One region of the Nocardia sp. NPDC058480 genome, then DNA from elsewhere that is predicted to be linked to it. Evidence: riboswitches for the same ligand, from Rfam matches in the RefSeq annotation. Region 1 holds a riboswitch; the other holds the start of a gene.
What was found. Region 1 has a riboswitch for cobalamin ahead of metE (5-methyltetrahydropteroyltriglutamate--homocysteine S-methyltransferase). Riboswitches for the same ligand answer to the same signal wherever they lie in the genome.
Positions count from the first base shown of each region.

Region 1 (3,203 bases):
GGCGGTCGCCGTTGGGCTTGTTGACGGTGACGTCGGCCAGATAGGTCAGGATCTTGGTGCCACGGTCGGCCGATCCGCGCGAGGTGAGCAGCTCGGGACGCTCGTCGATGAACGAGGTGGTCACCCGGCCCGCCTGGAAATCGGGATCGTCGAGCACCGACAGCAGGAACGGAATGTTGGTCGTCACGCCACGAATACGGAATTCGGCGAGCGCGCGCTGGGCGCGCGCGGCGGCGGCGGGCAGGTCGCGACCACGACAGGTGAGCTTCACCAGCATGGAGTCGAAGTAGGCGCCGATCTCCGCGCCCAGGTTCGCGCCACCGTCGAGACGGATGCCCGCGCCACCCGGCGTGCGGTAGGCGGTGATGCGGCCGGTGTCGGGGCGGAATCCGTTGGCCGGGTCCTCGGTGGTGATGCGGCACTGCAGCGCGGCACCGCGAATCTGCACCGTTTCCTGACTCAAGCCCAGGTCCGCGAGGGTCTCACCGGCGGCGATCCGAAGCTGCGACTGCACCAGGTCGACGTCGGTGATCTCCTCGGTGACCGTGTGCTCCACCTGGATGCGCGGGTTCATCTCGATGAACACGTGGTTGCCACGCTCGTCCAGGAGGAACTCCACGGTGCCCGCGTTGATGTAACCGATCTGGCGGGCGAACGCCACCGCGTCGGCGCAGATCCGCTCGCGCAGTTCCGGAGACAGGTTCGGGGCGGGCGCGAGCTCGATCACCTTCTGGTGGCGGCGCTGCAACGAACAGTCCCGCTCGAACAGGTGCATCACATTGCCGTGCTGGTCGGCCAGGATCTGCACCTCGATGTGGCGCGGATTCACCACCGCCTGCTCGAGGAACACCGTCGGGTCACCGAACGCCGACTCCGCTTCGCGCGAGGCCGCTTCGATCGACTCACGCAACTGCTCGGGCGCGGCGACCCGGCGCATGCCACGACCGCCACCACCGGCGACGGCCTTGACGAAGATCGGGTATTCGAGTTCGGCCGAGGCGGTGAGCAATTCGTCGATGTCGGCCGAGGGTTCGCTGGACTTCAGCGTCGGCAGGCCGGCCGCCTTGGCCGCGGCGATCGCCGTGGCCTTGTTGCCCGCCATCTCGAGGATCTGGGCAGTGGGGCCGATGAACGTGATGCCCGCGGCGGCACAGGCCGCGGCGAGGTCGGGGTTCTCCGACAGGAATCCGTAGCCGGGGTAGATCGCGTCGGCGCCTGCGGCCACCGCGGCGTCGATGATCGCCTCGATCGACAGATACGCGCGAACCGGGTGGCCCTCTTCGCCGATCTGATACGACTCGGCCGCCTTGAGGCGATGCACGGAGTTGCGATCCTCGTACGGGAACACCGCGACCGTTCCGATGCCGAGTTCGTAGGCCGCGCGGAAGGCACGGATAGCGATCTCACCACGATTTGCGACCAAGACTTTCGAGAACATTGGCCTACGGTACCCGGCCATGAGCCGGGGACGGACACGCAAGGTGGCTTCGCAGCAATCTTCACACCGCACACCCGCCTACCTGCGAAGTTGCGTTCATCAGGCCGTCACATCTCACCGCGGGGAGCGGCCTGCGGTGCGCGTGGACAACGTGGGCGCAACCGCAGGTCACGGCGCTGTTCACCACGGGGCGGTGACCCGCGCCCGGCGTTGAGGGCCTATGCTGGGCACGCAGCTGGTTCGCCTGCGCGGTGGAAGAGTCGGAGCCCCGACCTCCCGCACAGGTGTCGAAACCCGGGTGCGGATCATGTTCCGCACCGGGTGAGAGGGAACCCGGTGAGAATCCGGGACTGTCCCGCAGCGGTGAGCAGGAACGACCGCCGTCATCAGCACTGGGCATCATGCCTGGGAAGCGACGGCCAGTAGGTCGGTCGATCACACGACCGGTGCCCGCGAGTCCGAAGACCTGCCGACTGTGCCGGATACGCCGTATCCGGCGGCCACCGCCTCGTGGATCGGGCGCGCGGACCACCGATGCCTACTCGTCGCACCTTTCGCGACCTGGTCCGGCCGGGTGGCGTGTGCCCGCGAAAAGGCGACGGCTCTCCCTGCACGACACTGGAGAATCTCCGTGACTGTTTCGCATACTCCTTTCACCGCAACGGTTCTCGGCCTACCGCGCGTCGGCCCGAACCGGGAACTCAAGCGCGCCACCGAGTCCTACTGGGCGGGCCGTGCCGATGCCGCGCACTTGCACGCGGTCGGCCGTCAGCTCCGTCGCGCCCAGCTCACCGAACTGGCCGCGGCGGGACTGGATTCGGTGCCGGTGGGCACCTTCTCCTACTACGACCAGATGCTCGACACCGCTGAACTGCTCGGCGCACTGCCGCCGCGCGTGGCCGGGATCGCCGATCCGCTCGATCGCTATTTCGCGGCGGCGCGTGGCACCGACACGGTCGCGCCGCTGGAGATGACCAAGTGGTTCGACACCAACTACCACTACCTGGTGCCCGAGATCGACGCGGCCACCACCTTTTCGCTGCATCCCGGCAAGCTGCTGACCGAACTCGACGAGGCGATCGAGCTCGGTGTGCCCGCGCGTCCGGTGGTGATCGGTCCGATCACCTTCCTGAAACTCGCCAAGGCCGCTGACGGCGCCGCGCTGGAGCGGCTGCCCGAGCTGCTGGGGCTGTACCTGGACCTGCTGGCCCAACTGGCGGACGCGGGCGCGCAGTGGGTGCAGATCGATGAGCCGGTGCTGGTCACCGACCTGACCGAGGCGGAGATCGCCCTGGTCGGCCAGACCTACAGCGTGCTCTCGGCCGCGCAGAACCGGCCCGCGATCCTGGTCGCCACCTACTTCGGGCACCCCGATGCCGCATTGGCGGTGCTGGCCGAGACCGAGATCGAGGGTGTCGCGCTCGATCTCACCGCGGGCACCGATATCTCGGCGGTCGCGGCGCTGCCCGCTCTGGCTCGCAAGCTGGTGGTGGCGGGCGTGGTCGACGGCCGCAATATCTGGCGTGCCGACCTCGACGCCGCCCTCGCCACCCTCGGCTCCCTGCTCGGCAGCGCCGACGCGGTGGCGGTGTCGAGTTCGTGCTCGCTGCTGCACGTGCCGTATTCGCTGACTCCCGAGACCGGACTGGACGAGCGGCTGCGCTCGTGGCTGGCGTTCGGCACCGAGAAGGTCGGCGAGGTGCGAGTCCTGGCCACCGCCCTCACCGCCGGTGTCGACACCGTCGCCGACGAACTGGGTGCGGCC
Region 1 covers NZ_JBHXMN010000015.1:56,035-59,237, reverse strand. The annotation lists gene ACFWO8_RS26975 (pyruvate carboxylase) at 1-1,438, opposite strand, end outside; cobalamin riboswitch at 1,718-1,927, shown strand; gene metE (5-methyltetrahydropteroyltriglutamate--homocysteine S-methyltransferase) at 2,070-3,203, shown strand, end outside.

Region 2 (3,203 bases), on a different contig from region 1:
CTCGGCGAGCTTGATCTGCTCGTTCGGGTCGATGACGCCGGTCCGGAAGCCCGCGATCCACCTGGTGTTCTGCATGATCTCTCCAATATTTGCCGTGCGGAATAATGCCTACGCATAGGTTTACTCGTAGGTATTCCTCGTGTCAACTATCCGCATGGCAAATATCGGCTAAGCTGGCCTTATGTCCGTGCACGAGCTGTTCGACGACCCCCGCTTCACCATCTCCGGCCTGCTCTTCGAGGCACACAACGGCCTGATCGCCAAGCTGGAGCCGACCTGGAAGGCGCACGGTCTCTCCGGCCTCGACCTCAATGCCCTACTGAGACTGAGTCGCTCCCCGGGGCGCCGCCTACGGATGTCGGATCTCGCCACCCAAACCGAGCTCTCGACCAGCGGCGTCACCCGTCTGGTCGACCGGCTGGCCACCGCGGGACTGGTCGAACGCCAACTCGACCCGACCGACCGCCGCAGCGCCTACGCGGCCCTGACCGATGCGGGCATCCGCCGCCTCGAGCAGGTTCTTCCCGACTACCTCGACGCCCTCGAACAATGGCTCACCGGTCAGCTGACCCCCACGCAACTCGACGGCTTGATCACCGGCCTGCGCGTGATCCGTGACGCCACGAACCCGGCGGCCACCGCCGTGTCCGAGCGGTCCTGAGCGCTCGATGCGACGGATCGATGTCGCAGGGGGACCGGTGACAGCCAGCGCTGAGATTCGCCCCGGGTCCGGTGGGCGGCATTGTTCGACCAGCTCGCGCTTGCGAAGCGCTACTCGGCGCCGGTGAAAGCAGGCGGGTCGGCTTCAGGGGAGTGAATGGTATCGGTGGTGATACGGTGCCGACCCGCCTGCAAACCATTCGTTGTCGGCGTCGGGATGGATTGGCGCCGCCGCTGTGGATAGCGAAGTCCCGCACCGCAACTCGCCGGAATCGTCGCCCCAGGCGCGTGTGTTGCTCCGATCGATGAGCTCGGTACACCGCGGGCCCGGTGTGTATCGGGCCCGCGGTGAGAGGTAGGTCAGGGTAGGGGAACCCAGGTGCCGAAGAACCAGAAGCCGTGCTGCGGTCCGTCGTTCTTGTGATGCTCCGGCTGTTGCTGGGGCCGATGATCCTGGCCCTGCTCGGGCCGCTGCTGATCGTGGCCGCCCGGATCCGCGCTCGCCATGCCCGCAGTAGCGCCGACCACTCCGAGAGCGAGAGTGCCCGCCACCGCGGCCTTGGCCAGTGTCGTTGTCATTCTCATGCGCGTTCCTCCTGATCTTCGATCTCACTGCCGAGATCATCGGCCGGCCGAAGTGCTCGGCCGATAGCTGAATCTTCGCGGCGCAAGTGTCGAGCACGGTGGGACGCGGCTGGGAGTCGGCTGTGTATCGGATCCGGTGTCCGTGCACAGACCCCGGCGCCGACCCTCGATGGAGCCGACGTTGTTACAGTGCACCAGCCGTGGTGTTCGGGAAACCGGTGTGGAACCGGTGCGGCCCTCGCCACTGTGATCGGGAGTTGTGAATCGATCCGGACGACGTCTGTCGTCCGGAGCCACTGGGGCACCTGCCCTGGGAAGGTGGATTCACCGCGCACTATCCCGTCAGCCAGGAGACCGGCCACGGCTACGCAGTACCCCATTCCACGAGGACCTGGAAGGCCGTCTCTTGACCCGCTCTGTTTTCGCGCGCCTACGTTCCGGCGCGTTGCTCGCCTGCGCGATCGTTGTCACCGGTTGCGGTGTGCAACCCCTCTCCGACGCGGGCGGCGCAGCTGTTGTCGCCCGCGTGAACTGTGGGATCGACGTTGCCGTCGATGGCCCACCGCAGCGGATCTACGCGGCGTATCAGCCGTCGATCGAGATCGCGCACGCGCTCGGTGTCACCGATCGGCTGGTGGGTACGGCATTTCTGGACTCCGCCGTGCTTCCGGAGTATGCCGACGCGCAGGCGCGCGCACCCTACGTCGAGAAGCTGCCGAGTCGCGACGAACTGCTCGCCCAGCGACCCGACTTCGTGATGTCGGGTTTCAACGGGGTGTTCGCCTCCTCAGCGCAGAACAGCGTCGGTACCAGGGCAAGCCTGCACGAATTGGGTGTGCGCACCTGGGTGCTGAGTCCACTGTGCCCGAGCGCCGACGGACTCGCCGATGAAGCGATCGACCCCGACACCGTGCGCTTCGACAACGTGTACGCCGACCTGCGCGATCTCGGTGCCCTGTGGGGGACCTCCGAGCGCGCCGACGAGGTTGTCACGCAGCTGAGTTCGCGCATCGACGCGGTCCGCGCGAAGGTCGGCAACGCCGGGAAACCGCGGGTCGCGGTCGTCACGCCCAAAGACGACGGCTCTTATACCGTGGCAGGCGGCATCGACTTCATCACCCAGATCATCGAGGCCGCAGGTGGAGTGAACGCCTTCGCCGATCTCACTGTGAAGCGCAACGTGCCCGTCGGCGCGGAAGAGCTCATCGCCCGTGACCCCGACATCATCCTGACCAGCCTGTGCTGCAAGGCGACCTACACGCGCACCGACGCTCAGCCCCAGGTCGACAAGATCGTCGGAAACCCGGCATTCGCGAATCTGGCGGCCGTGCGGAACGCGACCGTGCACCCGTTCCTGTTCGCCGACCGCGCGGCAGGCGTGCGGATCGCGCACGCGACCGAACTGGTCGCCGCATTGATCCATCCCGAGCTGTTCCGGCGGTGACGCGCACCGCTCGCGGCACCGGTCTGATCCTGGCCGGCGCCGCGCTGGCGGCTGCCTGCGTCGCGTCCATCCTGATCGGTTCACACCCGCTCACCCTCGACCAGGCCGTGGTCGCGTTCACCGATTTCCAGGGGACCGACACCGACCGGGTCGTGCGCTACATCAGGCTGCCGAGAACTGTCGCGGGCCTGCTCGCGGGTGTCGCGTTGGCGCTGGCAGGCGCGGTGATGCAGGGGCTCACCCGCAACCCACTGGCCGGGCCGGGCCTGCTCGGCATCAACGCGGGTGCGTCGCTGGCGATCGTGATCGCGATGGGTACGTTCGGCCTCACGGCGACGGGCGGCTTCATCTGGTTCGGCTTCCTCGGCGCCGCGATCGCCGCCGCGTTCGTCTACACGCTGGGATCGTTGGGGTTCGGTGGCGCGACCCCGGTGAAACTCGCGCTCGCGGGCGCCGCCTGCACCGCGCTGTGTGGGTCGATCACCACGGCGATCACCCTGCTCGACCGGACGCT
Region 2 covers NZ_JBHXMN010000004.1:319,432-322,634, reverse strand. The annotation lists gene ACFWO8_RS13205 (GDSL-type esterase/lipase family protein) at 1-75, opposite strand, end outside; gene ACFWO8_RS13200 (MarR family winged helix-turn-helix transcriptional regulator) at 182-661, shown strand; gene ACFWO8_RS13195 (hypothetical protein) at 1,021-1,245, opposite strand; cobalamin riboswitch at 1,430-1,623, shown strand; gene ACFWO8_RS13190 (ABC transporter substrate-binding protein) at 1,652-2,689, shown strand; gene ACFWO8_RS13185 (FecCD family ABC transporter permease) at 2,686-3,203, shown strand, end outside.
Region 2: it holds a riboswitch for cobalamin, as region 1 does, so the genes downstream of both, ACFWO8_RS13190 (ABC transporter substrate-binding protein) here and metE (5-methyltetrahydropteroyltriglutamate--homocysteine S-methyltransferase) in region 1, are expected to answer to the same signal.